DNA from 3 places in the Bacillus sp. VA15 genome. Region 3 is predicted to be linked to each of the others. Evidence: riboswitches for the same ligand, from Rfam matches in the RefSeq annotation. Region 3 holds a riboswitch; each other region holds the start of a gene.
The links. Region 3 has a riboswitch for S-adenosylmethionine ahead of metK (methionine adenosyltransferase). Riboswitches for the same ligand answer to the same signal wherever they lie in the genome.
Positions count from the first base shown of each region.

Region 1: it holds a riboswitch for S-adenosylmethionine, as region 3 does, so the genes downstream of both, metI (cystathionine gamma-synthase/O-acetylhomoserine thiolyase) here and metK (methionine adenosyltransferase) in region 3, are expected to answer to the same signal.
Region 2: it holds a riboswitch for S-adenosylmethionine, as region 3 does, so the genes downstream of both, mtnW (2,3-diketo-5-methylthiopentyl-1-phosphate enolase) here and metK (methionine adenosyltransferase) in region 3, are expected to answer to the same signal.

Region 1 is NZ_JBVQPQ010000002.1:758,989-769,849, forward strand. It holds gene AC0DBE_RS08870 (DUF819 family protein) at 1-616, shown strand, start outside; gene AC0DBE_RS08875 (GNAT family N-acetyltransferase) at 687-1,229, shown strand; gene metC (cystathionine beta-lyase) at 1,262-2,434, opposite strand; gene metI (cystathionine gamma-synthase/O-acetylhomoserine thiolyase) at 2,427-3,548, opposite strand; SAM riboswitch class I at 3,617-3,740, opposite strand; gene AC0DBE_RS08890 (esterase family protein) at 3,908-4,630, shown strand; gene AC0DBE_RS08895 (YjcG family protein) at 4,667-5,182, shown strand; gene AC0DBE_RS08900 (GNAT family N-acetyltransferase) at 5,187-5,609, shown strand; gene AC0DBE_RS08905 (hypothetical protein) at 5,683-5,937, opposite strand; gene AC0DBE_RS08910 (ATP-dependent helicase) at 6,057-8,336, shown strand; gene spoVIF (sporulation-specific transcription regulator SpoVIF) at 8,409-8,663, opposite strand; gene AC0DBE_RS08920 (YjcZ family sporulation protein) at 8,796-8,954, opposite strand; gene AC0DBE_RS08925 (hypothetical protein) at 9,036-9,242, opposite strand; gene yjcA (sporulation protein YjcA) at 9,521-9,877, opposite strand; gene cotV (spore coat protein CotV) at 10,039-10,425, shown strand; gene cotW (spore coat protein CotW) at 10,467-10,790, shown strand.
Region 2 is NZ_JBVQPQ010000002.1:573,311-584,171, reverse strand. It holds gene AC0DBE_RS07870 (carbon-nitrogen family hydrolase) at 1-663, opposite strand, end outside; gene mtnE (methionine-glutamine aminotransferase) at 758-1,951, shown strand; SAM riboswitch class I at 1,993-2,093, shown strand; gene mtnW (2,3-diketo-5-methylthiopentyl-1-phosphate enolase) at 2,177-3,394, shown strand; gene mtnX (2-hydroxy-3-keto-5-methylthiopentenyl-1-phosphate phosphatase) at 3,391-4,098, shown strand; gene AC0DBE_RS07850 (methylthioribulose 1-phosphate dehydratase) at 4,056-4,685, shown strand; gene mtnD (acireductone dioxygenase) at 4,700-5,236, shown strand; gene AC0DBE_RS07840 (YkvA family protein) at 5,276-5,596, opposite strand; gene spo0E (aspartyl-phosphate phosphatase Spo0E) at 5,799-6,056, shown strand; gene AC0DBE_RS07830 (hypothetical protein) at 6,142-6,573, shown strand; gene kinD (sporulation kinase KinD) at 6,601-8,121, opposite strand; gene mhqR (MarR family transcriptional regulator MhqR) at 8,314-8,751, shown strand; gene motB (flagellar motor protein MotB) at 8,790-9,575, opposite strand; gene motA (flagellar motor stator protein MotA) at 9,547-10,359, opposite strand; gene clpE (ATP-dependent protease ATP-binding subunit ClpE) at 10,748-10,861, opposite strand, start outside.
Region 3 is NZ_JBVQPQ010000001.1:573-11,433, forward strand. It holds gene AC0DBE_RS00005 (ABC transporter permease) at 1-384, opposite strand, end outside; gene AC0DBE_RS00010 (ABC transporter ATP-binding protein) at 359-1,141, opposite strand; gene AC0DBE_RS00015 (ABC transporter substrate-binding protein) at 1,154-2,158, opposite strand; gene AC0DBE_RS00020 (alpha/beta hydrolase family protein) at 2,308-3,081, shown strand; gene AC0DBE_RS00025 (DUF2584 domain-containing protein) at 3,133-3,375, shown strand; gene pckA (phosphoenolpyruvate carboxykinase (ATP)) at 3,414-4,997, opposite strand; SAM riboswitch class I at 5,195-5,333, shown strand; gene metK (methionine adenosyltransferase) at 5,501-6,703, shown strand; gene asnB (asparagine synthase (glutamine-hydrolyzing)) at 6,852-8,750, shown strand; gene alaP (alanine permease AlaP) at 8,887-10,278, shown strand; gene AC0DBE_RS00050 (gamma carbonic anhydrase) at 10,538-10,861, opposite strand, start outside.

The DNA of each region.
Region 1 (10,861 bases), on a different contig from region 3:
AAAAGTAAAAGCCGATGGAAAGAGCGGAAACAGTGCAGAAAGCTATTGGAAACGGAAGGACATTTCCTTAAAGGATATCGCTTTTAATGCTGGTGCTGCTTTTGCGCTTGTTGCAGTTAGTGTGAAGATTTCCGGCTTTTTTAAAAGCCTTTTTTCTCATCCCCTTTTGACCGGAACGCTTGGCGATCAGTATCTGATGCTCACGTCTTTAACTGTTTTTATCATTTTTCTATTCCCGCGTTTTTTTGAAAGGCTTAATGGATCTCAAGAGCTTGGAACCTTTTTGATATATTTGTTTTTTGTGGTGATCGGCATTCCTGCAGATCTGCGCTTAATCGTTACCAATGCGCCTTTTATTCTATTATTTGTGTTTATCATTGCGATTAGCAATTTAACTGTTTCCTTAGCCGTCGGAAAATTGTTCCGCGTGCGGCTTGAAGAAATTCTGCTCGCTGTCAACGCTGCTGTCGGGGGGCCTACGACCGCAGCTGCGATGGCAATTGCCAAGGGATGGCGGGAGCTTGTCGCCCCGATCATGCTTGTCGGTACGCTCGGCTACTTAATTGGGAACTATGTCGGCACCTTTATGGGAAACTGGTTTTCTTCTTTCTTATAAAAAGGATTTTTACACTTTCCTCAGAATAATGTAAGAGGAATGCTGACATGAGAACGGAGAGATCACTGATATGTTAAAAGGAAAAAACATCTATGTAAGACCTTTAGAAGTAAAGGATGCGGAAGAAAATCTGCGGCTGCAAAGCGAAAACCAGGATTTCTTTGAACAGTTCTCCATGATACGCGCAGACGATTACTATACGGTTGAGGGGCAAAGAAAAAGAATAGCAGAGTATCAGCAAAGACTGGAGGAAGATGAAGAGTATCATTTTGGCATTTTCGCTGCGTCAGACAATACATTAATCGGGACGGTTTCGCTCTTTCAAATCATTCGCGGGGCGCTGCAAACTGCGTTCATCGGGTATTTTTTAGACAAAGCCCATAATGGAAAGGGCCTTATGACAGAGACCGTCAAATTGATTGTTGATTTTGCGTTTCACGAATTGAAACTGCACCGTATTGAAGCCGGTGTGATGCCCCGCAACCTCGGGTCCATGCGTGTATTGGAAAAAGCGGGATTTCATAAAGAGGGCATCGCCCGAAAAAATGTGAAAATCAACGGCGTTTGGGAGGATCATCAAGTCCTCGCGATTCTGAATCCTGATGATGAATAACAAAAGAAGCCGGGGCCATCCCCGGCTTCTTTTTATCGAACCGCCACTGGCGCAATTTCTTTCAGCGCTTGTGCGAAATCACGTTCTAAATCGTCTGCATGTTCGACTCCCACGCTAAGACGGAGCAGGCCGTCTGTGATGCCGCGTTTTTCACGCTCTTCCTTAGGCATTGCCGCGTGAGACATCGTTGCCGGATAAGACAAAATCGATTCCACGGCGCCGAGGCTTACAGCAAAGACCGGAAGTGATACATTCTCTACTAATTTCTTAACGGCCTCTTTGCTTTCAAGCTCAAAAGATAGCACGGCGCCCGCTCCCGTTGACTGGCTTTTATGGATTTCAGCGCCCGGATGATCAGCCAGCCCCGGATAATACACGCGCTTCACCGCCGGATGCTTCTGGAAAAATTCCGCAAGCCGCTCAGCTGTTTGACTTGCTTTTTCTAAACGGACCTGCAATGTTTTTAATCCGCGCAGCACAAGCCAGCAATCTTGCACGCCAAGGACGGCGCCGAACGAGTTTTGCAGCTTATACAGCTGCTTCCCAAGCTCTTCATCCTTTACAGCAGCCAGGCCTGAGAGCACATCACTGTGTCCGCTCAAGAACTTTGTTGCACTGTGAAGCACAATATCCACACCGAGATCAAGCGGACGCTGCAGTGCAGGTGTCATGAATGTATTGTCCAGAAAGGTCAAACAGCCGTTTTCTTTTGCAAGCTGAACAACCGCTTTAATATCAGTAATCCCAAGTGTCGGATTTGACGGTGTCTCCATATAAATGACCTTTGTATTCGGCTTGATATTCCGCGCCACTTCGTTACTATCCGTCATATCAACAAACGTGTGCTCAATGCCAAACCGGGTCAGCACCTCTGTTACCATGCGGAAGGTTCCGCCATATACATCTTCTGTCACAAGAACGTGGTCACCCTGTGACAGCAATAAAAATGCTGTTGAGATCGCAGCCATGCCTGAACTGAAAGCAAATCCTCTCGTTCCGCCTTCCAGTGCGGCAATTGTTTCTTCGAGTGCTGTTCTTGTCGGCGTTCCTGAGCGGCTGTAATCATATGCGCCAAACTCTTCAAATGAAGATTGGTGAAAAGTTGATGCGTGCTGGATCGGTACACTGACCGCTCCTGTTGTGCCGTCTGTTTTAAATGGATTGTGCACGAGCTGGGTTTCCAGCGTCCAATTGTGATTACTCAAATGAAACAGCTCCCTCTTTGACCTGACATAACGCCTGTTTTAAGTCTTCTTTTAAATCTTCCGCATGTTCAATTCCGACTGAAAAACGCAGCAAGCGATTGCAGACTCCGTTTGCGATGCGGATTTCTTCAGGAATATCCATGTGCGTCTGTGTGGCAGGGTATGTAATAAAGCTCTCCACCCCGCCGAGGCTTTCTGCAAAACAAATGGTCTTCAGCGCTTTTAAAAATGGATTGACCCACTCTTCTTTCTGCAGACGGAAGGACAGCATGCCGCCTTTTCCGGGATATAGTACATCAGAAATTTCTTCCTGCTCTTCTAAAAACGCCGCAAGCTCCTGCGCGTTTGCCTGATGCTGGCGCATTCTGAGGCTCAGCGTCTTCATTCCTCTCATCAGAAGCCACGAATCAAACGGAGGCAGGACGGCGCCGATCGCATTTTGGTGTTGAAACATTTCCTCACCAAGCTGCTCATCCTTTACAACGACAAGTCCCGCAAGCAGGTCGTTATGCCCGCCTAAATACTTGGTTGCACTGTGAATCACAATGTCGGCTCCCAGCTCAAGCGGCCTTTGCAAGACCGGTGTATAAAATGTATTATCAACGATCAGCAGAAGACCGTACTCTTTTGTGATCCGGGCGATCTTTTCAATGTCCGCCTCCTGCATGAGCGGATTTGTCGGTGTTTCCACAAACACCGCTTTTGTATTCGGCGTAATCTTAGAGCGTAAACAGTCCTCATCGCTGAAATCATCGTAATGAAAGGTCAATCCATATTTTTTCCATTCGTTTTCAAACAGACGATATGTGCCGCCATATAGGTCCGATGAAACGATCAGTTCATCTCCGCTTTTAAACAGCGCCATAATCGTTTGGATGGCAGCCATTCCCGAACTGAAGGCAAGCCCTCTCGCTCCGTTTTCTAAGCTGGCGATCGCGTCCTCAACAAGCTGGCGTGTCGGATTTTTTGTGCGGACATAATCAAATCCGGTAGATTCTCCGATTCCTCTGTGGCGGTATGCTGTTGATAAATAAATAGGAGGACTCACTGTTCCCGTTACTTCGTCGCTTCGGTTTCCAATTTGGGCTAATTTCGTTTCAACGTGCTGTGACATATAGCTGACACCTTCCCTTTTCAAAATAAAAAACCCCTTCCTCATAAGAAGAAGGGGTTTAACGCTTCTTCTTATCTTCCAAGCATAAAAAACGCTTGCTGGATTTAGCACCTTGGCGTTTTGCACATAATGCAAAACAAGCCGGTTGCTGAGGTTTCTAAGGGCCAGTCCCTCCACCTCTCACGATAAGAAATATCGATTTCAATTTTCTGATTGTTTTATATTAGCGCAATTTGCAGTTTATTTCAACACTTTTTTCTTCGAGTTCCGAACAGTTTAAAGAGAGAAATTTCTAATAATTCATGGTACAATAATGGAAAACAGCAAGAAAGTCTAGTGATGTCCTGGAGGAATGCATTATGGCACCGAAAAACGGCACAGTGCAAGAAAAGAAATTCTTTTCAAAAGAGCTTAACGAGGAAATGACATTGCTCGTTTATCTGCCGTCCAACTACTCCCCGCTTTATAAATACCATGTCATTATCGCGCAGGACGGCCACGATTATTTCAGGCTGGGGAGAATCGGCAGACAGGTCGAAGAATTGCTGTCCAAGCGAGAAATAGACCGGAGCATTATTATCGGTGTTCCTTATAAGGATGTAAAAGAGCGCAGAAAAACCTATCATCCGGAAGGCTCAAAATTTTCGGCGTATAAACGGTTCATCGCCCATGAGCTCGTTCCGTTTGCGGATGACGAGTATCCAACCTATCAAGTCGGCTACGGTCGGACGCTGATCGGTGATTCTCTCGGAGCGACCGTTTCTCTTATGACAGCGCTTGATTATCCGAATATGTTCGGAAACATCATCATGCAGTCTCCCTATGTTGACAAACATGTATTGGGAGCTGTGAAACAGTCAGACGATATCAAACACCTCTCTATTTATCACCAAATCGGAACAAAAGAAACTGACGTCCACACGACAGACGGAAACATTCTGGACTTTACAGAACCGAATCAGGAGCTGAAACAGCTGCTGGAGGAGAAGCTTTCCGATTATTATTTTGAATCATTTGACGGAGATCACAAATGGACATACTGGCAGCCGCTCATCACGCCGGCGCTGAAAAAAATGCTTTGATATTCTATCATACTTTATTTCCAGGAGGGACATAATATGAAATACGGAATCGTTTTATTTCCATCAAAAAAACTCCAAGACCTTGCGAACTCTTACAGAAAGCGCTATGATCCGAGCTATTCCCTGATCCCGCCCCATTTGACGCTGAGAGCATCGTTTGAATGTAAAGAGGAGAAAGCGGATCAGCTTGTATCACATCTGAGAAACATCGCAAAGGAGTCCCATCCGATCGTTCTCAAAATGACAAAATACAGCTCATTTGCGCCTGTCAATAATGTCATTTACATCAAAGCAGAGCCGACGGAAGAATTAAAAACACTCAATGAAAAATTATACACCGGTGTGTTGGCTGGTGAACAGGAATATAATTTCGTTCCGCATGTGACGGTCGGCCAAAATCTTTCCGACGATGAGCATTCAGATGTGCTGGGACAATTAAAAATGCAGGAAGTGTCGCATGAAGAAATCGTTGATCGTTTCCACTTGCTTTACCAGCTAGAAAACGGATCGTGGACAGTATATGAAACCTTCTTGCTAGGCGGAGGAGAATAATCGTTTGGAAGCAGTTATCGCAAAAAATGAAGAACAAATGAAAGATGCATTTTATGTAAGAAAAGAAGTCTTTGTCAAAGAACAAAACGTACCTGCTGAAGAAGAAATTGACGAACTTGAAAATGAGTCGGAGCATATCGTCGTGTATGACGGCGGAAAGCCTGTCGGCGCCGGAAGATGGCGTATGAAGGACGGCTACGGCAAGTTAGAGCGGATTTGCGTATTGAAAAGCCACCGCTCCTCCGGTGTCGGCGGCATCATTATGAAGGCACTCGAAAAAGCGGCGGCAGACGGCGGCGCTTCCGGTTTCATTTTAAACGCGCAAACGCAGGCTGTGCCGTTTTACAAGAAACACGGGTATCGCGTGCTTTCTGAAAAAAAATTTCTCGATGCCGGCATTCCCCACTTACAAATGATTAAAGACTAAACAGCATCCGGGTCTATTGAGATCCGGATTTTTTCCGCACATAAAAAACCGTTCTCTTGATGTGAACGGTTTTTTATACATATCGATTAATATAAGTGCCCATTCCTTTTTCTCGCAATCTCTTATAAAGAGAGCGCTTACGTTTTGTCTCGTTTACTTTTCTTTCAGCGGCCGTTTGATTCTCCTGCTGCTTTTCAAGTTCCTTGTATACCCGCTGAAACGAGACATAGTTGATTTTTTCGGTTCCGGCGTAATCCTGCTTATGTCCAATCGTTCTATTTGCATATTGAGCGTATTGCTGGTTCTGAATTTGACCTGCATATATCATACGATACCCACCCTTCTGCTGTCTCTTTTCCCTTAAACTTACTTTTTGAAACACGTTTCTTTTGATATGATAGTCTTTGTCTGTAATGAACACCTTTTTTTGATTGGGAGGATCCCTGTTTGAAATGCGCCCGACTGAATGATCGAACTATACATTTACATACATATTCGAGAGAACATTACCAATTCCTCTTTGAAGAAGGAATAAAAGGACATTTATTTTGTTCTCATTGCGGAAAACCCGTTTTGTTAAGGCTCAATATCACCGATCCGCCGGAGTTTATCCACCGCCAGCCAGGCCATTTTCCGGCATGTGAGGAAGCCTGCGAAACGAAACCCGCTAAAGAGGAGAAAAAAGAAGACGATCAGGAATCCGGTGTCTTTCGTTTGCCCAAGGGAAAAGCGATCGCTGCTGAATCGTCTTCAGCTGTCACTGAATGGAAGCGGCCGAGAAGCATTAAACCCGGAACACCATTTGTTCAAAAAACAATAGAACCTGATACGAATCTATTTCCGTCTGTCGGCTTGAACACGGATCAGCTGAAAGCTGTCACGGAAACGGAAGGCCCACTGCTAGTGCTTGCAGGTGCGGGAAGCGGGAAAACACGGGTGCTAACGGCTCGCGCCGCCCACATGATTGAACACTTAGACATACCGCCGGAAAACATGCTGCTTGTCACCTTTACGACAAAAGCCGTCGCCGAAATGAAAGAGCGTATGGCGAAGCAGTACGGATTACAGCCTGCAAAAGTGAGAAGACTTGTCACCGGAACATTCCACAGCTTGTTTTATAAGATTTTGTATCACTATGATTCTGCTAAATGGAACGGCGAGCATCTGCTGAAAATGGAGTGGCAGCGGGAACAATATATCAAAAAAGCACTCTATGAAGAAGGTATAGATGAGAAGGATTTCCCTGTTGATCAGGCCCTGCAGCAGATTGGTTTCTGGAAAAACACTTATGTGCCGAATGAACGCATCCCTTTACAAGATGAGTGGGAAAAACAAGTCTATCGATTATATGAACATTATGAACGCCAGAAAAAAGAGCACAACCAATTTGATTTTGATGACATGGCTTCAGCCTGCTATGAATTGTTTATCGATCGGCCGGATCTTCTGGAACAATATCAATCTCGGTTTACTTATATCTTAATTGATGAGTTTCAGGACATTAACCCGGTTCAATATAAAATCATGCAAATGCTGGCAAGCCCGGAGCAAAACCTGTGCTGCGTCGGTGACGATGACCAGTCTATCTACGCATTCCGCGGAAGCAATCCGTCTTTTATTCTTGATTTTCAAAAGGATTACCCTGGAGCGAAGACGATCTATTTAACCGCGAACTACAGGTCTACGCACCCGATCGTCTCCAGTGCTGATATCGTCGTGAAAAAGAACAAAAACAGGTATGCCAAAATGCTTGAAGCGGCGCGAGATGACGTCCAGGTCCCTGTGCTGTTTTATCCTTATGACGAAGAGGAAGAAGCAACAATGGTCGTTTCCGATATCAAAGAAAAAATTCAAAACGGGGCAAGACCTGAAGACTTTGCAGTTCTCTACCGCACAAACAGCGGAGGCCGTGCTATATACGAAAGACTTCATCATTCGTCAATTCCATATACAGCAGACCGCGGCGTCCAATCGTTTTACAGCAGACGGATCGTCCGCCAGATTCTCGCATACTTGTACGCCAGCCAAAATGAGGATGACACTGAGGCGATTAAGCACTTGCTGCCAGCCTTGTTCTTAAAACAGTCCGCTTTGAACACGCTGAAGGCGCTCTCGATTACCGAGGACTGCTCCATGATTAAAGCGCTGGCCAAACTGTCTGATCTAAAGCCATTCCAGCTGGACAAAATCAAGAAGATCGTACCGTTTTTCGCAAGCCTCCGCACAATGAAGCCGGTGGAAGCGATCACCTTTGCAGAAGGAAAAATGGGCTTCTCCGAGTATTTAAAAAAACGGGGCAATGAGAGCAACAAGCTGGAAAAAGGATCCGATGACCTGCGTGACATCAAGGTCGTCGCCAAGAAGTTCAAAACGATTCCTGATTTTCTCGCCCACGTAGACCATATGAGAGCCGCTGAGAAAAACAAAACGGATGAAAATGGCGTTCAGCTGATGACCATTCACCGGTCAAAAGGGCTTGAATTCAAAACCGTCTACGTGTTAGGCACGGTAGATGGCTCGATTCCGCACGATTTCTCATTAGAAACAGCGAGAAAAGGAGATGAAGCTCCTCTTGAGGAAGAAAGACGCCTTTTATATGTCGCCATGACCCGGGCCAAACAGCATTTATATTTGTCTTGTCCCGCAAACAGGCGCGGCAAAACGGCCCACCGTTCAAGATTTTTATATCCTCTTTTACAGCAAGCAAGACATCCCTTGCATAACTAACAGTCCGGCAGTGATCTGCCGGGTTTTTTCTATAAAAAAGGCCCGCTGAAATGAGTCAGCCAGGCCCTCTGCTTATTTATTATCCAACATTTTAGAAATCGTACCAAAATCAAGCTTTTCTTTTCCGCTTGTAATGGACTGAACAATCTTATCTTCTAATTCTTTCGGCACGCGTCTGTTTGCCAGCTGCGCTACGCGCTTAATGACACTGCGGACTGTGTTTTCGTCTTTAAAATTGGCGTTTTGAAGGGATCCGGCAAGATTCATGACATCCTGCATATTGACACCTGTTTTCTTTTCGATGTTCTTAAAAAATTGATTATCCATAATACGCCTCCTTTTGGCGGAGTGATACGGTATTGTATGAATACCCATTGTTCAATGTGCTTTTTCCAAAAATAAAAAATGAACACAAGGCAAGGAAGTACGGGACATCACCCGTACTTCCCTCAATAAACCTTAGAAGTTATAAAAAGATGCACCCACGATGATAAGGAGAATGAACAATACGACTAAAAGAACAAATGTTGAACCATAGCCGCCGCCGTAACCGCCAGCATAACCGCCGCCATAGCCGCAGCCGCCGTAGCCTCCTCCGAATCCGTATCCAAAGCCCATAGATAAGCACCTCCTTTACTCTCTATACACTATGTGTGCAGCCTTAATCGGCTTGGATATTCGCATAGGGCGTTTGCGGATTTATGATTGTTCGTACTGAGCCTTGTGTTTTTTGAGCAAGGCTTCAGTTTTTTCAGCCAGTTCTTCAATCTCCTCTTCAAACGCCAAACCGGCTCCATCAAATGCATCCAAGTCTTTTCTGATACTGCTCATAGTGTCTTCATGCTCTTTTTGCTTTTGTTCGTGAGCTTCATATCTCCCGTCAATCCATTTTTCAAACTCATTCACTGGCATCCCCCCACTCATGATATATGCTGAGTGAGACCGCTCCGTTAAAAACAAAAAACCGGAAATCTCCGGTTTCTTTGCCAGGTTATTGAGGTTTTTTCTTTTTCTTTCCGCACCCGCAGCCTTTCTTTTTGATCTTTTTTGATTGAGACGATGAATCCGTATATGGAGTTTTTTGGGAAGGTTTATTGATTTGATTCATTATGGTCCCTTCCTTTCCTTATGTCATATATGCTACTTTATGCGGATGCTAGTGAAAAGTTGCTGGTGGGAACGCCTCATTCCTGCAGCCATTTTGATACAAGTGTTTCAATAATACCGGCAAGACCGGCGATCGCCAGCAGCAAAATCAGCCACTGGGCAATTTGCGGGATTAATGCCTGGCATAAAATCAAAAAGCCGGCGCACCACACGCCTGTGCACCAATAGCAGCTCAGCAATTCACCAATAAACGCCCTTACCCCCGTTCCCTTAATCACGATATACGTTTCAATGTTCCCGTCTGCATTCTTTTCCTCCTTCTCTTCATGAAACAGGCTGCGAAGCGGCGCCATAATCGTGTCAAACACCAGCAGCCGAGCGAGCCGAAAGACCGCAAGCGAAAGAAGAACAATTGTCAGCCCATTAATAACCACTTGTTCACTCCTTTTCCCAATCATGATCCCTTTCACATATATGCCAAAACCCTATTCTTCATGAATTGTATCTTGTCCGGCGGAAAATTGGTTATTTTTATTATTCCGCTCTGCACCCCATTTGCATTATATAGAGTATGGATAAGAAAGGAGTGAAGGTTATGTCGTTTGAAGAAGAAGTTGAATCCCTGCACCCTGCAATATTTGAGCAATTATCAAGCGAATTCGAACAGCAGATCGAAGTCATTGATTGCGAAAATATCACAATAGATACATCACATATAACATCTGCCCTTTCTATACAAGCCTTTGTGACAACCATGATTATCCTGGCGACTCAGCTCGTCATCGCCGACGAGGATTTGGCTGACGCAGTGGCAAGTGAAATTCTTATTCTGGATAACTCCCAAATCAAAAAAAGAACCATTATTAAAATTATCAACAGCCGAAACATCACAATTACTTTGTCTGCCGACGAGATAATAACCTTTGTACAAATCTTGCTTCAGGTGTTAAACAGCATTCTCAATGAACTTGACGTCCTTTAACCCTTTCTTTTTCACAAACTTAAAAGTCGAGGTGAAAACAAATGTCAGACAACGATAAAATCAAAGAAGAGCTTGCTAAGCTTCCGGAAGTTGATCCGATGACGAAAATGCTGGTCCAAAATATATTTCTTAAACATGGTGTTACGAAAGACAAAATGAAAGAAGTATCAGACGAAGAAAAAGAAATGCTCTTGAATCTGGTAAAGGATTTGCAGGCTAAATCAGAAGCATTAATTGAAAACCAAAAGAAGAAGAAGAAAGAAGAATCGGTGCAAGAGCAAAAGAACGCAAAACCGCTAAGCCGCAGAGAACAGCTAATTGAACAGCTCAGACAAAGACGGCAAAATAATAACAATTCAAATTAATCATAAAAAATAGGGCGCTTCATCAAGATATATGACTCAGTCAAAGTAAGAGGCTCGCTCATTTAATAACA
Region 2 (10,861 bases), on a different contig from region 3:
TACACGCCCCCATGGATCAATAATCAGGCTATGCCCGGCAAATTCATTATCTGGATTTGAACCGGTACAATTGCAGGCAGCGACAAAGCATTGATTTTCAATGGCTCGGGCAATAAGCAGACTTTTCCAATGATCAAGGCGGGGAAGAGGCCATTCCGCAGAAATAAACAGTACGTTGGCACCTTTTATCGTATGTTTTCTGATCCACTCCGGAAAACGGATATCGTAACAGATCAGTCCTGAGCTTTTGACGCCATCAAGCTCAAAGTATCCGTCTTCGGAACCGGCTGATAAATACACATGCTCATCCATCAGCTGAAAAAGATGGGCTTTTCGATACTCTTTAATGATTTGTCCTTCCTTATCCGCGATGTACATTGTATTATAAACATCAGAATCATTTCTGACTGCGACCGATCCGGCGACAATATGAACGCCATGTTTTTTTGCTGTTTTCTTCAGCCAGCTCTGAGCAGAATGCCCGTCTTCATCAGCGAGCTTATCAAGGTTGGCCAAGTCATATCCAGTTGTCCATAATTCAGGAAGAACAAGAACATCAGCATGTTTGCTTTCTTTTTCAATCAAAAATTCAGCCTTTTTTATATTTTCCGAAGGTTTACCGTATGAAATATCAAATTGAAGACAAGATATCGTCCATTTCATCTTTTTAACACCCCAAATTTTTCTTTACTTTTTTCATTTAACCATATATGATGATGGACTATCATTTCAAGATTTTTTTAGAAGGTGAGAATAGATGAAATTTGAACAGTCTCATGTATTGAAAGAATTGCCTAAACAATTCTTCGCTTCTCTGGTGCAGAAAGTGAACCGAAAGCTCGCAGAAGGACACGACGTCATCAATCTCGGACAGGGAAATCCGGATCAGCCGACTCCGGAACATATCGTCGAGGAAATGAAACGAGCCGTTGCGGATCCTGAAAATCATAAATACTCGTCTTTTCGCGGCTCATACAGTCTGAAATCAGCCGCTGCAGCATTTTATAAACGAGAATACGGTATCGATCTTGACGCGGAAACTGAAGTCGCTGTATTATTCGGCGGGAAAGCCGGTCTGGTCGAGCTCCCGCAATGCTTGTTGAATCCGGGTGATACGATTTTAGTTCCGGATCCGGGCTATCCTGATTACTGGTCAGGTGTCACACTCGCGAAAGCGAATATGGAAATGATGCCGCTCGTAAAGGACAGGGCGTTTCTTCCTGATTACAGCAGCATCGCGGCTGAAGTAAGGGAACAGGCGAAATTGATGTATTTGAATTATCCGAATAATCCGACGGGAGCTGTTGCTACCTCCGAGTTTTTTGAAGAAACAGTGAGTTTTGCGAAAGAAAACGGGATCTGTGTCGTTCATGATTTTGCTTACGGCGCTGTAGGATTTGACGGCTGCAAGCCGTTAAGCTTTTTGCAGACTGAAGGTGCGAAGGATATCGGAATTGAAATTTATACGCTGTCAAAAACGTATAACATGGCAGGGTGGCGGGTCGGCTTTGCTGTCGGAAACGCTTCGGTCATTGAAGCGATCAATCTTTATCAAGACCATATGTTTGTCAGTCTTTTCAGAGCGACTCAGGAGGCTGCAGCGGAAGCACTGCTAGCTGATCAGACGTGTGTGGCGGAGCAAAATGCCCGATATGAGAGCAGGCGAAACGCTTGGATTGCGGCATGCCGGGAAATCGGCTGGGATGTGACAGCTCCGGCAGGTTCATTTTTTGCCTGGCTGCCTGTGCCTGAAGGCTATACTTCCGAGCAGTTCTCAGACCTTTTGCTGGAAAAAGCGAATGTGGCGGTTGCGGCTGGAAACGGCTTCGGTGAATATGGCGAGGGCTATGTCAGAGTCGGACTGCTGACAAGTGAAGAAAGACTCAAAGAAGCCGCTTATCGAATTGGGAAACTGAACCTGTTTACCCAAAAAAGCATTGACAAGATCTGATAACGATGGGATAATTCAAAATAATTTATAAAATCTATATTTTCTTATCAAGAGCAGGCAGAGGGACGAGCCCGATGAAGCCCGGCAACCGACTTATAAAGCACGGTGCTAATTCTTGCAGCTGGCGGCTGAGAGATAAGATTCGGACGAGAAACGAAACCTCTTTAGACGCGATTGCTGTTTGAAGAGGTTTTTTTATATGGATGAAATGAAAGGAGCTCTGGCATGAGTGAGTTATTAGCAACATATCTCCTGACCGAACCGGGAGCCGATACAGAGAAAAAAGCAGAACAAATCGCAACAGGATTGACAGTAGGCTCATGGACAGATCTGCCCCTTGTAAAACAGGAGCAAATGCAAAAGCACAAGGGGCGGGTGATAAAGGTCGAGGAAAGAGAGGGAACTCCTGCATCAGGGAAACAAGCGGTGATCACAATTGCCTATCCTGAAATCAATTTCTCTCAGGATATTCCGGCTTTGCTGACAACAGTGTTTGGCAAGCTGTCGCTGGACGGAAAAATCAAATTACTCGATCTTCACTTCTCTGAAGCATTTAAGCGCACGCTGCCGGGACCGAAGTTTGGCGTATACGGCATCCGGAAGCTGCTGGGAGAGTTTGAGAGACCGCTGTTAATGAGCATTTTTAAAGGGGTTATCGGAAGGGACCTGAGTGATATTAAAGAACAGCTCAGGCAGCAGGCGCTTGGCGGAGTTGATTTGATTAAGGACGATGAAATTTTCTTTGAGACAGGTCTGGCGCCTTTTGAAACAAGAATTACAGAAGGAAAGCAAATATTGAAAGAAACGTATGAGCAAACCGGGCATAAAACGCTGTATGCGGTCAATTTGACTGGACGTACGGCTGATCTGAAAGACAAAGCGAGACGCGCTGCCGAATTAGGAGCAGATGCGCTTTTGTTTAATGTCTTCGCTTACGGCTTGGACGTCATGCAAAGCCTAGCGGAAGATCCCGAAATCGCAATCCCGATTATGGCACATCCAGCTGTCAGCGGGGCGTTTACGTCTTCTCCGTTCTACGGATTTTCTCATGCTCTTTTGCTCGGAAAATTGAACCGGTATTGCGGTGCTGACTTCAGTCTCTTCCCATCTCCATACGGTTCGGTTGCGCTTCCAAAAGAAGATGCGCTGGCGATTCACGAAGAATGTGTAAGAGAGGATGCCTTTAACCAAACATTTGCTGTTCCGTCAGCAGGCATTCATCCCGGTATGGTTCCGCTTTTAATGCGGGATTTCGGCATAGATCATATTATTAACGCCGGGGGAGGCGTACACGGACATCCGAACGGCGCCCAAGGCGGGGGCAAAGCGTTCAGAGCCATAATTGATGCGGTCTTAGAAGCCCAGCCGATTGATGAAAAAGCCGAACAATGCAAGGATCTAAAGCTTGCCCTTGATAAATGGGGAAAGGTTGAAGCTGTATGACGACTCGAAAGCCTTTAATTATTTGTGATTTTGACGGAACCATCACGATGAACGACAACATTATAAGCATCATGAAAACATTTGCTCCGCCGGAGTGGACGGCATTAAAAGACGGCGTGCTGTCCAAAACGCTGTCGATCAAGGAAGGTGTCGGACGGATGTTCGGCCTTCTGCCAAGCAGTTTAAAAGAAGAGATTACAAGATTTGTATTGGAAGATGCAAAAATCAGGGAAGGCTTTCGGGAATTTGTAGCGTTTGTCAAGGAGCATGAGATTCCGTTTTATGTCGTAAGCGGAGGAATGGACTTTTTTGTATATCCATTGCTTGAAGGCATTGTGGAGAAAGACCATATTTATTGCAACCATGCTTCATTTGACAATGACTATATTCATATTGACTGGCCCCATTCTTGCAAAGGGACTTGCAGCAATCAATGCGGGTGCTGCAAGCCGTCAGTGATACATGAACTCGCTGAACCGAACCAATATATCATCATGATCGGTGATTCGGTTACAGATGTAGAGGCAGCAAAGCTGTCTGATCTTTGTTTTGCAAGGGATTATTTATTAAACGAATGCCGGGAGCAGAACCTGAATCATCTCCCGTATCAAGATTTTTATGAGATAAGAAAAGATATTGAGAATGTAACGGAGGTACAGGAATGGCTGCAAAACAAGAACGCTGGAGAGAACTCGCTGAAGTAAAACGAGAATTGGCTGAACGAGATTGGTTTCCGGCGACTAGCGGCAATCTGTCTATTAAAGTTTCTGATGAGCCTTTAACATTTCTCGTCACTGCAAGCGGAAAAGATAAACGCAAAGAGACGGATGAAGATTTTCTGCTGGTGGATCAGTATGGAGAGCCTGCCGAAAGCGGGCATTCTCTGAAACCGTCAGCGGAAACGCTTTTGCACACACATTTGTACAATAAAACCAATGCCGGATGCTGCCTGCATGTCCATACGGTAAACAATAATGTGATCTCAGAGCTATACGGAGATCAAAAGAAAATCACATTCAGAGGCCAGGAAATAATAAAGGCGCTCGGCCTGTGGGAAGAGAATGCAGAAGTGACCATTCCGATCATTGAAAATCCGGCTCATATTCCGACGCTCGCGGCACTGTTTGCCGAAGAGATTTCAGAAGATTCAGGAGCTGTTCTGATCCGAAATCACGGTATTACCGCTTGGGGAAGAACAGCATTTGAAGCAAAAAGAGTGCTTGAAGCATATGAATTTTTGTTCAGCTACCATTTGAAATTGAAAACACTCCAGCACCAGCTGGTTAAATAAAAGGAGGAACTGAAATGGCAACAATTCGAATTCATGATGAGGCAAATACAACGATTGAAAATCAAGAGGAAGTAGCAAGCTTTCTGGACAGTCAAGAGGTTATTTATGAGCAATGGGATATCGCGAAGCTCCCGGAACAGCTTTCAGAGAAATATGATCTGACAGAAGAAGATAAACAGCAAATCCTTGATACCTTTGAAACTGAAATTAAAGATATCTCAGCCCGCCGAGGCTACAAAGCACAGGATGTTATTTCTTTGTCAGACAGCAATCCGAAACTTGATGAACTGCTTGAGAACTTTAAAAGAGAGCATCACCACACAGACGATGAGGTCCGTTTTATCGTAAGCGGACACGGCATTTTTGTCATTCAGGGCAAGGATGGCACGTTTTTTGATGTCCGTTTAAACCCTGGAGATTTAATCTCCGTGCCTGAAAATATCCGCCATTATTTCACACTTCAGGAGGATCGCAAAGTTGTCGCGGTGAGAATCTTTGTCACAACAGAAGGCTGGGTTCCAATTTATGAAAAAGACAGCGTGAATCAATAAGCAGGAAAAGCCCCGTTCGAAGAACGGGGCTTTTTATATTTATTGCAAACGCCACTTTTCATATTGTGACATTTCTTTTTTAATCAGCATCCAAATCAAACCTAAAACAGCTGCATCGTCAATGATCCCAAGACCGAGTATAACATCTGGAATGACATCGAGCGGCATGGCGATATATAAGATGGCAGCAGTTAGAAGAAAAAGTGTTTTAACCTGAGAACGTGGATAGTCGCCGTTTCTCCAATCGCGAAGCATTTGAAAAAAAACAGTAATGTGCTGGATACATTTTTTTCGGTTTTTCCTTTTTAACATCGCTTTTCCGCCTGCCGCTCCGAGCATCATTGCTTTCTTTTTCTTCATCGGGCATCCCTCCTGCCTGGCGGTGTGTTTAAGATATTCTTCATCTGGGTATTGTTCTTCTAATCCTATCAATATATCTATTATACCTGAAAAAATAACTTATTTAATGAAAATATGTTTACAAATAAAGTATAATCTGTAATAATGCACAATAACCCAATCAAACTTGTTTCCTATTTCTTAGCGGCGAGGGGTGAAGTGAATGGGCGGTTCTTCTGAACAAGAAAGATTGTTGGTGTCTATTGATGAAAAAAGAAAGTTAATGATAGATGCCGCTAGAAAGCAGGGATTTACAGGGCATGACACGATCAGACACAGTCAGGAGCTGGATTGTTTAATAAATGAATATCACCAGCTCATGCAAGAAAACGAACATTCTCAAGGGATTCAAGGCCTTGTAAAGAAATTAGGCTTGTGGCCCCGCAGAGATGTTATGCCAGCATATGATGCAAATAAATAGCGGCGCTGTCAAATGCATATATAAAGAGAGAGCTTTTCAGAAGCGCTCTTTTTTTCTGGAAAAATTCATATGAAAGAGGGAACTGATGAAAGAACTGGCGATTCTCATTACTGAAATGGTCAATCAATTTCATGATGCTTTTATCTCATTATGCGGAATGTTTGGCATTCATTTAACCGACAAAGAGATGCATTTTTGGGTGATCGGCATTTTTGGCATAATCTTTTTCGGCGTCACTCACGCTGTGTTTTCATGGCTTTCTAAATGGAGCATGACAGCCTTGTCCTTTATCTATACCGTTACAGTGATCATTGTTATCGTATTTGCGATTGAAATTCAGCAAAAAGTGACGGGGAGAGGGAACATGGAGTTTTTAGATGCCACGGAAGGGTTAAAGGGTTTTTTAGTATTCTTTATGTTTTTTTTGCTTCTGAAATTGCTGTTCCGCTTCATCAAAATACTTTTTTCTGGCAGAACAGCAAGCAAGTCGACTGGCAATCCACGGTCACGAAGATAAAAAACCCTCCTGACACGGTCAGGGGGGCTATGAAGCGGATACGGGGAGGGTGATCGTCACCTCTGTGCCTCTTCGCACTTCACTTTCGATATGAATAGAGCCACCGTACATCAGAACGATCCGTTTACATACGACAAGGCCGAGACCGGTTCCTTTTTCTTTAGAAGTAACAAAGGGAAGGAAGATATGATCCAGCATTTCCTGAGAAATCCCTTCACCGTTATCCACAACTTTGATAATGGCCTTTTTATCCAAAGCTCCCACTGAGATCGTCAGTTTGCCTCCTTCAGGCATTGACTCGAGGCCATTTTTTGCTACATTTAAAATCACTTGTTTAATATGATCTTTGGTGCATTTTACGAGCAAAGGCTGCTCAGTTAAATACTGTAATTCGACTTCAACATTGTATAGGTTGCCCTCAGAATAGATGATCGGCATAATTTCACCGATAATATCCTGGAGCGAGTTCAGCTCCCATTTTTCAGCTGTCGGCTTGCCGAGAACGAGAAACTCACTCACAATTTGATTAATGCGCTTTATCTCTTGTTCGATAATGGAGAAGTAAAGCTGATCTTCTTCACCTTTATATTTCTTTTGCAACAGCTGAATAAAGCCGCTTATGCCGGTGAGCGGGTTACGGATTTCATGGGCTGTGCTGGCAGCAAGCGTTCCGATCAGCTCTAATTTTTGCGCCTCATTTTCTGAGCGCTCCAGCTGTGTCTGCCGCTTCAGCAAATAATACAGCACGAGAATAAAAAGGATATTCAGCAGAACAATACTACATGAAAGCGGAAGCACAAGGCTTTTCGTCAGTTCTTCTATTGTAACCGGGTTCGGATATACTTTCATATTCCAGCTGATATCATCCAGATATCCGCTGACAGGTTTCTGATCTATTGCATGTGAGGCCTGTCCGCTCGTAAAAATTATTTTTCCGTCTTGATTCACAACTTCAATATAAACATCAGGGCTAAGTAAGTTAATGAGATTTTTCAGATAATCAATTTGAATAGCTGCGACGAGATAATTTGTCACATTTCGTTTTGAGTCCAAAACAGGGACACAAATTGTAAAAATCGGCTGGCCTGTAATTCTGCTCGAATAACTATCTGAAATGACTGTCTTTTTTGTTTCCTTCGCTTTTGTAAAAAAAGATCTGTCGGCCAGGTTTACTTTCATTTTTAACTCTGTTGTGCTTGCGGTGACGTCTCCTTTGGCATTTAGAAAATAGAGACCGGAAAATCTCGGCTCTGAATCAAAGGTTTTTTCCAAAATCGACTGCATTTTCTTTATATCAACCGGTCTGTCGATGGCGATGGACAAGGAAGTCATTCTCGCCTCTGTTTCTCCGATTAAATAATTGATTTTGTTGCGGTGAAGGTTCAGCATTACACTCGCTTCTTGCTTATGTTCTGCAGCTATAGTATCTTTTTCTTTTTCATATACGAAAAAGCTGATGACGATTGCCGGAATCACGACCAGTATAATATAAAGTTTGACTCTCCCGCAGGCGCCTTTTAGTATTTTCAATTTGCATCGCTCCAACATACACCTGATTAGAGGTATTATATCATTGTTTCTTCTTCTTTAATAAGAAAAAATAACCAAAAAAATTAGAAAAAGATGTTGAGCAGCTTATAATATAAAAAAGAAGAGAAATATTGGAAAGATTTTTATTGACATTTCGGTCTTTGTTTATTAATGTTTCTCTGTAACGGTTTCTAAAAGGATGATTGAGACATGACAGAAAAATCACTGAAGTTATTTATCGTGCTGTCGCGCGCGTATCGGTCCATTAACGATCATATGAATAAGCATATTCATAAGCATGGACTAAACCCGACTGAATTTGCTGTGCTAGAGCTGTTGTACCATAAAGGCGATCAGCCGCTGCAGCAGATAGGAGATAAAATTCTCTTGGCTAGCGGGAGCATCACATACGTTGTAGATAAGCTGGAACAAAAAGAACTCCTCATTCGGAAAGCGTCTCCTACAGACAGACGTGTGACATTTGCACAAATTACTGAAAAAGGCATCGGTCTTTTGAATGATATTTTTCCTGATCACGCTGCTGAAATTGATGAAATGATCAGCGTATTAAGCGAAGAAGAGGTAGAGATGTGCACGGAAATGTTAAAAAGAGTAGGATTAAACGCAAAACAGTTTCATAATAAGTAAAAAAAGGAAGCCTGATATGTCACAGGCTTCCTTTTTAACTATTTTTCATTTGTTTCCGCTGCGCCTCTCGGCAAGATGAGAACTTCAACACGCCGGTTTTTGCTTCGGCCTTCCGCTGTTTTGTTGGAAGCAACCGGTTTATACTCACCATACCCCTTGGCACTGAATACTTTTGCATCGAGCTTAGGGTTTTCAATCAGTAGCCCCATAAAGTTTACCGCTCTCATGACGCTTAAATGCCAGTTTGATTGGAATTCAGAATTTTTAATTGGCATATTATCAGTATGTCCGCTAATAATGATATTTCTTGGCGGATTAATCACAAGAAGATTTGAAATCTCTTTTGCAAGCGGAACATCTTCCTTACGGATGGTCGCTTTCCCAGAATCAAAGAAGATACTGTCTTTAATCGTAATCAGAAGGCCTTCACTAGTCATCTTCGTTTCCAGCTGATGTTCCAGCTTTTTATCTTTGATGAACTTTTCCACCTGGCTCTTCACATTTTCAAGTTCTTTTTGATCAGCGGCTTTTTCTTTTTCTTTCTTGTTTTTCGCTTTCTCTTCTTTATCCTTTTCAACTTCATCGATTCCGTCTGACTCGTTTTCTGGAGGGGTGACACTGGAGTAGTCCATTACGCCGGTGCCACCTGTAAAGACTTCATTAAATGATTTTGAAAGCATCTGAAACTTAGCTGCGTCAATCGAGCTGCTCGCGTACAGCACAATAAATAATGCCAGGAGAAGAGTAAGGATGTCGGCGTAAGGGACGAGCCATGATTCATCAACGTGTTCGTCCTCATGCTTCTTCTTCTTTTTTCTCGCCATTTTGCGCCTCTCCTTGTTCTGCAAATTTCAAGCGGTCCTTCGCAGGAAGATACATTAAAAGCTTTTGTTCGATGACTTTCGGTGCCTGTCCTTCTAAAACGGATAAAACACCTTCAATCATGACCTCACGCAGTTTTACTTCTTGTTTTGATTTGCGTTTTAATTTATTTGCGAAAGGATGCCATAATACATATCCCGTAAAGATACCGAGAAGGGTGGCGACAAAGGCTGCACTGATAGCGTGTCCAAGCTCATCTGTGTTGTCCATATGAGAGAGGGCGGCAATCAGTCCGATTACAGCGCCTAGTACTCCAAGTGTCGGCGCGTACGTTCCCGCCTGCGTAAAAATAGCGGCTCCGGCTTGGTGCCTGTCCTCCATCGCTTCGACTTCCTCTGTCATGATATCTCTGATAAATTCCGCACTTTGCCCGTCAACAGCCATGCTGAGCCCGTTTTTCAGGAAAGCGTCATCTACATCCTCAATGCTTGCTTCTAAAGCAAGCAGGCCTTCGCGGCGTGCAAGCTGGGCCCATTCAGAGAACATAGGAATGAGCTCCTCTATCGTCAGCTGTTTGTTTTCTTTAAATAACACTCGGAACAGCGCAGGCACTTTTTTAATTTCTTTTGTTGGGAACGCAATAACGACTGCTGAGATTGTCCCGGCGATAATAATTAAAATGGCAGCTGGGTTTGCAAGCGCACTGAAACTGACGCCTTTCAGAACCATCCCCACGCTCAATGCCACAAAAGCAAGAATAATACCTATTAACGAAGTTTTATCCATAGTTTTCACCAAATCCTTTTTTACTAGCTTGTCTATGGTTAATATCGGTTTTGGTGCCCGGAACTTTAGGGACATTGTGAATTTGTTCATGAAATATTCAAGGAAGAGGCATAGAAGGGAGAAATAAACAAAAACGGGCCTTTCAAAATTGAAAAGCCCGAGAGTTTAGCGGTATTGAATTTGGCAGTTTGTTTGCAAGCTGTCCTTCAGACGGTTTTCATATAATAATAGAAATAAATATTCACTGTATATAAACATGTTCCATCCCTCCTTAAGAAAAGTGTAAAGGATGAAGGGAAGTAACGCTTCGGGGGAAGGAACGGTATTTTCTCAGTAAAGAGTATGAATCCGCAAAAAAGCGGCTTCCTAAATAGGAAACCGCTGATTATTATTTCGCTTGCACTTTGATTGTATGATCTTCTGCAGTGACGTGAAAACTTGTGATCTCGCTATTGTCAAGCAGCAGATCGGTCATTTTATCCTCAATCCATTCTTGGATGGT
Region 3 (10,861 bases):
CAGAGCCACTTTCGGCATTGCATTCAAAATCACAAGATACGGATCTAAAATCCTGGCAAGCCGGTTGGACCACCATAACAAGGCAGCGAGGCACGTGCCCATAAACGTTCCAAGCAAAAAGCCAAGCACCGTTTCAAATAAAGTGACGCCGATGTGTGACAGTAAAGACCCGTCACCGATCTTCTCCAGCAATAAATGCCAAACAGCTGACGGAGAGCTGAAGATCAGCGGATCGATCCAGCCGAGCCTGCTGGAGATTTCCCAACCCGAGAAAAAGAGAATAAATATGGCAAGCTGAAAGGAATGGACATTCCATTTTTCTTTTTTCTGTTTGAATTGATATTGCTCGTGAAGCAGATCAATCGTTTCTTTGCTGTTTCTCAAGAGAATTCAGCTCCTTCCATATCGTTTGAAACAGCGTCTGGAAGGATGGCTCCTGGCGGGCGTCAAAAGGCATCATCGCGGCCAATTCCTTAGGAATGGTAAAAATCTGATGGATGGTGCCCGGCTGGTTTGAAAATAAAAAGATCGTATCGCTCATCGCTATCGCTTCCCCAATATCATGTGTGACAAGCACTGCAGTTTTTTGATACTCCTTTAATGTACGGAAAACCAGGTTTTCCAGTGACAGCTTTGTCTGAAAATCAAGCGCGGAAAATGGCTCATCCAGCAAAAGCAGACTTGGATTTGGCGCAAGAGTTCTTGCAAGCGCGGCCCGCTGGCGCATTCCGCCCGACAGCTCCTTCGGATATTTTTTCTCCACATCTATCAGGCCGAACTCCGGCAATAGACCGAGCGCAGCAGCCTTGCTTTCTTCCGTCAACGTGTCGGCGATTTTTAAACCGAGAAGCACATTTTCCTCGATAGATTTCCAGGGAAATAAGTAATCCTGCTGAAGCATGTAGCCAATGTTATGTTCTTTTTGATTCGGCTCACGGCCTTCAATCAGAACTCTGCCTTCCGAGGGCTCAATCAGGCCGGCAATAATGGAAAGCAGTGTTGTTTTTCCGCAGCCGCTTGGGCCGAGAAATGAGATGAAATCACCTTTTTCGGCATCGAAATGAATATCCCGTACGGCCGTCGTTTTTTCTTTAATAGAAAAATAAGTATGGGTTACATGGTCGACATGTAAGAAAGACATAGATGGCGCCTCCTATTTTTCCGAGGTGACTTTTTCGGCAATTTGTTTATTTACAAGCTGATTGTATGGAATATGCTTCGGCAGTTCTCCCGATTGATCCATAATGGTTTGGAGCAGCTCCCATTCTTTTTCGTTGAGAAGAGGGTCTGGCGAATACGAATGCTGCTTTTTATAGCGTTCAATGGATGTTTCGATGACTTCTGGATCGGTATCATCAAATTCATCTTTAATGGCGTCTGTGATTTCTTTCGCTGAGTGATTTTCCACCCACTGCTGCGCCTTATAAATAGCTCTTGTAAACTTGACGGCTGTGTCTTCATGTTTTTTCAGATAGCTTTGTTTTGCCATGAAAGTCGTGTAAGGAACCTGGCCTGATTCTTCTCCGAACGAAGCCACGATATGGCCGATGCCTTTTTTCTCAAAGAGAGAAGCTTGCGGTTCAAAGAGCTGCACATACTCGCCGGTTCCAGAAGCAAATGCATTGGCGATATTGGCAAAGTCTATGTTCTGGATAAGGTCAATATCCTTATGCGGGTCAATCTTATGGTTGTTCAGCACATACTCACCGACCATTTGCGGCATGCCGCCTTTTCTTTGGCCGAGAAACGTTTTTCCTTTCAGCTGATCCCAGTCGAACTGTTTAACATCTTCTCTCGCGACAAGAAACGTTCCGTCTGTCTGAGTCAGCTGGGCGAAATTAATGACAGGGTCTTTAGCTCCTTGCGCTTCGACATAAATAGATGTTTCTGACCCGACAAGTGCGATGTCTGAGCCGTTTGAAAGAAGCGATGTCATCGTTTTGTCGCCGCCCCAGGTCGTATTTACATCGACATCAAGCCCTTCTTCCTTGAAAAATCCTTTAGACTCAGCAACATATAAAGGCGCGTAAAAAATCGAATGGGTCACTTCAGCTACTTTGACTTTGGTGAGCGTTTCTTCCTGCTTGCAAGCCGCTAGGGCGATCATCAGAAATATACTGCCGACACAGGCGCAGCCCAGCCTTAACCATTTGTTCACATAGACAACCTCCTTATTTAGCATCAAGTTAATATCCTTTTTTGCTTTACATATCGTATGATGGGTATAAAAATGTGTGAATGCCTAGTCAGGTTCTCAGGATGTAATTTTGGAGTAAGGAAAGCATATAGAAAAAGGAGGCGGCTGCTTTGATTGTTGAGAAAAGAAGATTTCCGTCGCCAAGCCAGCAGGTGCGTCTGTATACGATCTGCTATCTTTCAAATGGCTTACGGGTAAAGGGGCTTTTGGCTGAGCCGGCGGCACCGGGACAATATGACGGATTTTTATATTTGCGCGGCGGGATTAAAAGCGTGGGCATGGTTCGGCCTGGCCGGATTATCCAGTTTGCATCCCAAGGGTTTGTTGTGTTTGCTCCTTTTTACAGAGGGAATCAAGGAGGAGAGGGCAACGAGGATTTTGCCGGAGAAGACAGAGAGGATGCTTTTTCCGCTTTTCGCCTGCTTCAGCAGCATCCAAATGTTAAGAAGGACAGAATTCATATCTTCGGTTTTTCCCGCGGCGGAATTATGGGAATGCTCACTGCGATTGAAATGGGCCGGCATGCAGCTTCATTCGTTTCCTGGGGAGGCGTCAGTGATATGATCCTTACATATGAGGAGCGGCAGGATTTGCGGCGAATGATGAAAAGAGTCATCGGCGGAACACCGAAAAAGGTGCCTGAGGAATACAAATGGAGAACACCGTTTGACCAAGTAAACAAAATTCAGGCACCCGTGCTATTAATCCATGGAGAAAAAGACCGAAATGTTTCGATTCAGCATTCCTATTTATTTGAAGAGAAGCTAAAACAGCTGCATAAGCCGGTGGAGACATGGTATTACAGTACATTCACACATTATTTCCCGCCAAAAGAAAACCGGCGTATCGTGCGGCAGCTCACGCAATGGATGAAAAACCGCTGACGGTGAAATATGTTATGATAAAGAAAAAAGAGAACGAAAGGGGATTTCACTTTGGGAATGCCTGTTGAATTTAATACACTGATTGTGACAAAAGGACAAGAAGTTCGAATAGATGAAAATATATTCACATTAGAGAAAGACGGATACCGTGTGTATCCGATGGAGATTCCGATGGATGTGCGCAAAACAAAGTTCGGCGAAAAGTCAGGCACAGCTGAAGTGCAGAAACTTCAATGGGAAGACGGCCGGACCATCATTACGTACAAGCTGACTTCTTTGCATTCTGTCAATTAAAACAAGCCAAGAGCGTAATTGCTCTTGGCTTTTGCTTTTTAAACGAGAGGGCCGCCTGCCTGTGCAATGGCATCTGTATGTGCGAACTTTTTAAAATTCTCTTTGAATTCATTTGCGAGGTAGACAGCCTTATCTCTGTATTCTTCCTTGTTGCTCCACGTGTTTTCAGGCTGAAGAATATGATCTGGAACGCCAGGAACATGGACCGGAATATGCAGGCCGAAAATATCGTCAGTCATCATTTCTGCATCCTCTAATTTGCCTTCAATCGCTGCTTTGACCATCGCTCTCGTGTAAGAAAGCTTCATGCGCTCGCCTGTACCGTAGCCGCCGCCGGTCCAGCCGGTATTGACCAAGAAAACGTCTGCGCCGTGTTCATCGATCTTTTTGCCGAGCATTTCAGCATAGACGTGAGCAGGAAGCGGCAGGAACGGTGAGCCGAAGCATGTGGAAAACGTCGTCTCAGGAGATGTCACACCGCGTTCGGTTCCGGCAAGCTTGCTCGTATAACCGCTCAAGAAATGATACATCGCCTGCTCCTTCGTCAGTTTGCTGATCGGAGGAAGGACTCCGAATGCATCAGCCGTCAAAAATACAATTGCTGAAGGGTGGCCTGCCATGCTTGGTGTCACGATGTTGTCAATCATATGAATTGGGTAAGCCGCACGCGTGTTTTCGGTATAGAATGAATCATCATAATTGGCTTCACGTGTATCTTCATCCACAACAACATTTTCGAGAACAGACCCGAAGCGGATCGCGTTAAAGATCTGAGGCTCCTTTTCTTCGCTTAAATGAATACACTTGGCGTAGCATCCGCCTTCAATATTAAAGACGCCTGTGTCAGACCAGCCGTGTTCATCATCGCCGATCAGTTTGCGGTCAGCATCTGCTGAAAGGGTGGTCTTGCCTGTTCCAGACAGCCCGAAGAAAAGGGCAACGTCGCCTTTTTCACCGACATTGGCAGAGCAATGCATGGATAAAATATCTCTTTCAGGGAGCAGGAAATTCATAATGGAGAAGATGGACTTCTTCATTTCTCCGGCATACTCTGTTCCGCCGATTAAAATCGTCCGCTTTTCGAAAGAGACAATAATAAAGGTTTCGGAATGTGTGCCGTCTGTTTTTGGATCCGCTTTGAAATGCGGAGCAGAAAGAATGGTAAACGGCTGTTCAACTGTTTTCTTATCATTGCCTTCCGGGCGGATAAACAGCTGTCTTGCGAATAAATTGTGCCATGCGAACTCATTTACGACGGTGATCGGCAGTCTGTATTTTTCATCTGCGCCGGCAAATCCTTCGAAAACAAACAGCTCATCTCGCTGTTTCAGATAGCTGACAACCTTCGTGTACAGCCGCTCAAACGCTTCTTCTGAAATCGGCTGATTCACCGTCCCCCAATCGATCTTATTTTTCGTGCTTTCTTCCTCCACGATAAATTTGTCTTTAGGTGAGCGTCCTGTATAAGCGCCTGTTGTCGCCCGAACAGCACCCGTGGAAGTTAAAATGCCTTCGTTCCGGGAGAGTACTTTTTCTGTAAGCTGTGCTGCTGATAAATTATGACGCACATTTGGGCTTGTTAATAAGGCTTGTAAATCAGCGGTTAAATCAACTGAGTTCATATGAAACCTTCCTTTATCGTTTTTTGTGTTTTGCTAATTGTGAATTAGTATAACATATATTTTCAAATAGTCTATACTATTTATTGTTTTTTGTGTGTGCGTTTTCCAATGTTTTCCCTCGATATAGGTGCCTATTTCTTCTGAATCATATTGACATTGCAAACCCTTTTACGATAAGATATTTCATTGAGCGGATACTCTTATCCCGAGCTGGCGGAGGGACAGGCCCTATGAAGCCCAGCAACCGGTTTCTCTGTTATTTATTATGTTCAACTGTGTGAGACAACCAAGGTGCTAACCTGTTGCAAGGTTGTATGATTCCTTGAGCGATAAGAGTGAAAGGCACAAAGACCAAACCCTTTCCTCGATGGAAAAGGTTTTTTTATTTCATAAATATGCCAATTAACATTCTCTAATATAACGTTACATTGTATAAGAGGGAGCGAGTTCCGTATCATATATACAAGGTCTTTCGGGAGGCCTTGTGCAGGAGGAAGCAAATCATGAGTAAAAATCGTCGTTTATTTACATCAGAATCTGTTACGGAGGGGCATCCGGATAAAATCTGTGACCAGATTTCTGACAGCATTTTAGATGAAATTTTAAAGAAAGACCCTAACGCGCGTGTTGCTTGTGAGACGTCTGTGACAACTGGTTTGGTGCTTGTCAGCGGAGAGATCACAACATCTACGTATGTTGACATTCCGAAAACGGTTCGCCAAACCATTAAAGAAATCGGATACACACGTGCGAAATACGGATTTGATGCGGAAACTTGTGCGGTTTTAACATCAATTGACGAGCAGTCTGCTGATATTGCAATGGGTGTAGACCAAGCGCTTGAAGCCCGTGAAGGCACAATGAGCGACGAAGAAATTGAAGCGATCGGTGCGGGTGACCAAGGTTTAATGTTCGGTTACGCGTGCAACGAAACGAAAGAGCTTATGCCTCTTCCAATTTCACTTGCTCATAAATTAGCCCGCCGCCTGAGTGAAGTCCGTAAAGAAGATATTCTTCCATACCTTCGCCCTGACGGCAAAACACAGGTAACGGTTGAGTACGATGAAAATAACAAACCTGTCCGCATTGACGCGATTGTTATTTCAACTCAGCACCACCCTGAAATTACGCTTGAGCAAATCCAGCGCAACATTAAAGAACATGTTATCAATCCGGTTGTTCCTGAAGAGCTGATTGATGAAGAAACAAAATATTTCATCAACCCTACAGGACGTTTCGTTATCGGAGGCCCTCAAGGGGATGCGGGACTTACAGGACGCAAAATCATCGTTGATACTTACGGCGGCTATGCACGCCACGGCGGAGGAGCGTTCTCAGGTAAGGATGCAACGAAGGTAGACCGTTCTGCGGCTTATGCAGCAAGATACGTTGCGAAAAACATCGTTGCGGCTGAGCTTGCTGATTCTTGCGAAGTACAGCTTGCTTACGCGATTGGTGTTGCACAGCCTGTATCAATCTCAATCAACACATTCGGTTCCGGTAAAGCTTCTGAGGAAAAACTGATTGAAGTTGTTCGCAATAACTTTGATTTACGACCTGCCGGCATTATCAAAATGCTTGATTTACGCCGTCCGATCTACAAACAAACTGCTGCGTACGGCCACTTTGGACGCCACGATGTTGATCTTCCGTGGGAACGTACAGACAAAGCTGAGCAGCTGCGTAAAGAAGCGTTAGGAGAATAACTTTATAGCCGCTTACTGGTTAAGCGGCTTTCCCTTTTTCACGTTGTATTCATGTTTATTTTTTTACATAACCGTGAAACCAAATACTATTCACAGCGTCTATAAATAGGGGTTCAATGATGACAATTTTAATTATGGAGGCAATACTATGTGTGGATTTGTCGGGGTTTTTAACAAGCATCCGTTAGCTCAAACCGCTGATCAAGAAGAACTAATCAAACAAATGAACCAAATGATCGTTCACCGCGGTCCTGACAGTGATGGATATTTCCATGATGAGCACGTTGGATTCGGATTCAGACGGCTCAGCATTATTGATGTAGAAAATGGCGGACAGCCTTTATCATATGAAGATGAAACATATTGGATTATTTTTAACGGAGAAATCTATAACTATATTGAACTGAGAGAAGAACTTGAAGCAAAGGGGTATACATTCAACACGGATTCGGACACAGAGGTTCTTCTTGCGACTTACCGTCACTACAAAGAAGAAGCGGCGTCCAAACTCCGCGGTATGTTTGCCTTTCTGATTTGGAATAAAAACGATCATGTGCTTTATGGAGCAAGAGATCCATTCGGCATTAAACCGTTGTACTACACAACGATCAATGATCAGGTTTATTTTGCCTCAGAGAGAAAAAGTTTAATGGTTGCTCAGAATGATATTGAAATAGATAAAGAGGCATTGCAGCAGTACATGTCTTTCCAATTCGTTCCTGAACCAAACACGCTTGATGCCAATGTGAAAAAAGTAGAGCCGGGTTCACAGTTCACAATCCGCCCGGACGGCGATATCACATTCAAAACGTATTTCAAAGCGAACTTTAAGCCAGTTCAGACTGAAGAAGACAAGCTTGTGAAAGAAGTCAGAGACGCGATCTATGACTCTGTAAACGTTCATATGAGAAGTGACGTTCCTGTCGGTTCATTCCTGTCTGGCGGAATTGATTCTTCCTTTATTGTATCCGTTGCGAAGGAATTTCATCCAAGCTTAAAAACATTCTCTGTCGGATTTGAACAGCAGGGCTTTAGTGAAGTCGATGTAGCGAAAGAAACTGCAGCGGCACTTGGCATTGAAAATATCAGTAAAGTCATTTCGCCTGAGGAATACATGAACGAGCTTCCGAAGATCGTATGGCATTTTGATGATCCGCTTGCTGATCCTGCAGCGATTCCGTTGTACTTTGTTGCAAAAGAAGCGAAAAAACATGTAACGGTTGCTTTATCAGGTGAAGGTGCGGATGAGCTCTTCGGCGGATATAACATTTACCGTGAGCCGCTTTCGCTTAAACCGTTTGAACGCATTCCGTCAGGCCTGAAAAAGATGCTTCTGCACGTTGCGGCTGTTATGCCTGAAGGTATGAGAGGAAAGAGCCTGCTTGAGCGCGGTTGTACTCCGCTTCAGGATCGTTATATCGGTAACGCGAAAATTTTCGAGGAATCTGTTAAAAAACAGCTGCTGAAGCATTATAATCCGAATCTTTCATATCGTGATGTGACAAAAACTTACTTTACAGAAAGCAGCTCATACAGCGATATCAACAAAATGCAGTATGTCGATATCCATACTTGGATGCGCGGCGATATTTTGTTAAAAGCGGATAAAATGACGATGGCGAATTCTTTGGAACTGCGTGTGCCGTTCTTGGATAAAGTCGTATTTGACGTCGCTTCAAAAATTCCTGATGAGCTGAAAACGAAGAACGGCACGACGAAGTATCTTCTTCGCAAAGCCGCTGAAGGAATTGTGCCTGAGCACGTATTAAACCGCAAAAAGCTTGGTTTCCCTGTACCGATCCGTCATTGGCTGAAAAACGAAATGAACGAATGGGTGCGGAACATGATTCAGGAAAGCCAAACGGATGCTTATATCCACAAGGATTATGTTCTTCAGCTTCTTGAAGACCATTGTGCGGACAAGGCTGATAACAGCCGTAAAATATGGACTGTACTGATCTTTATGATCTGGCACAGCATCAATATCGAAAAACGGTATATGCCTGAAGAGCTGAGCCATCAGCCTAAAGAAGTCATCTTTGTGTAACAGACAACAAGGCTTTCGATTCGTCGAAAGCCTTGTTATTATCCTTTTATTTCTCCATCATCATTGATTTACCCAATCCACACGAAAAATTCAGAAAAATAATTTATTGATATTTTTTTCTAGGGGAGAAGAAAGCATGCAAAAACAAAAACAAGAGCTGCACCGCGGACTCGAAGAAAGGCATATTTCTTTAATGTCTTTAGGGGCTGCTATAGGAGTGGGATTGTTCCTCGGCTCCGCATCAGCTATTCAATTAGCAGGGCCGGGTATTTTGGGAGCGTATGCCATAAGCGGCCTGGTCATGTTTTTTATTATGAGAGCGCTTGGAGAAATGGCCATTCAAAAACCGGTCGCTGGCTCCTTCAGTCGCTATGCCCGTGATTATTTGGGACCGCTTGCAGGTTATTTAACAGGGTGGAACTACTGGTTTTTATGGGTTGTCACCTGTATGGCTGAAATCACTGCTGTCGGGATTTATATGGGGTACTGGTTTCCGGACGTGCCAAACTGGATTTGGGCATTATCGGCGCTGGTCATTATGACGGGTGTTAATTTTTTGGCTGTCAAAGCTTACGGAGAGCTGGAATTTTGGTTCGCTTTGATTAAAATTGTTGCAATCTTATCAATGATTGCTGTCGGTTTATTGATGATCATCGCAGGGGTCGGCAATGGAGGCATTGCAACCGGAATCAGCAACTTGTGGAACAACGGAGGATTTTTCCCACATGGAATAAAAGGGGTTTTATTGTCACTTCAAATGGTGATGTTCGCCTATTTAGGGATTGAAATGATCGGGGTGACGGCTGGTGAAGTGAAAAACCCGCAAAAATCGTTGGCCAAAGCAATTGATACGGTATTTTGGCGTATTTTGATTTTTTATGTAGGCGCTTTATTTGTCATTATGTCTATTTACCCATGGCAGGAAATTGGCTCACAAGGAAGCCCGTTTGTCCTCACATTTGAAAAAGTGGGCATTCCATCGGCAGCAGGCATCATTAACTTTGTCGTCTTGACGGCTGCGCTGTCTTCATGCAACAGCGGCATTTTCAGCACAGGGCGGATGCTGTTTAACTTAGCGGAGCAGGGTGAGGCACCACAAGCATACGGGCAGCTGACGAAAGGAGGCATCCCGGGTAAAGCTGTTCTGGCTTCAGCGGGCGCTTTATTAGTCGGAGTGTTGTTAAACTATGTTGTACCTGCAAAGGTGTTTACTTGGGTCACAAGCATTGCAACATTCGGAGCGATTTGGACGTGGGCGATTATTTTGCTTTCTCAAATTAGATACCGGAAAAGCTTGCGGCCGGAAGAAAAGAAACACTTAAAATACAAAATGCCTTTCTTTCCGTTTACGTCTTATGTATCTTTGGCATTTTTAGCATTTGTCGTTATTCTTATGGCTTACAGTCCCGATACAAGGGTAGCCGTGATTGTCGGGCCGATTTGGTTTCTTATCTTACTTGCCGTGTATTATGGAAAAGGTTTTCATAAGAAAAATGCGGCTGCTGCCAACGAACGAAATATCAGCTGACCAAAAGAGCTCCCAGCGGGCTCTTTTTGTGTGTGGTCATAGAAAATAGAGAATAGGAAAGAATAGGAATATGTTTTTTTGCAGAAGTAGCTTACAGTTGCGGAACAAGTTTTATGATAAGATAAAAGTCATACGTTTGATGCCGTATGTGAACGTTCTATGGAGAAATCAAAACCCGAACTGTCATGACGTCCGGGTAAACAATGGTTATTGCTTTCAAACATAATTTGAAAAATGGTAAAGTAAGACGAAGCAGGTCTTATGTTTGTTGAAGTGATTTATAGTATTGGCCCTTTGCTACATATTCCGACCGTATTCTTTGCATATCTTGTCGGTCTTCTTCGGTCAAAGGGCGGATGACTTTTGCAGGACGGCCAAAAGCGAGATGGCCAGGCGGAATGATCTTTCCCGGCGGGACAAGACTGCCGGCACCAATAAAGGCGCCTTCGCCAATTTCGGCTCCGTCTAAGATGATTGAGCCCATACCAATTAAGGCGTTCTTGCGGATAACAGCGCTATGAAGTGTAACCTGATGGCCTATCGTGGCGTCATCTTCAATGAGAAGCGTCCGGTTCGGGCTTTG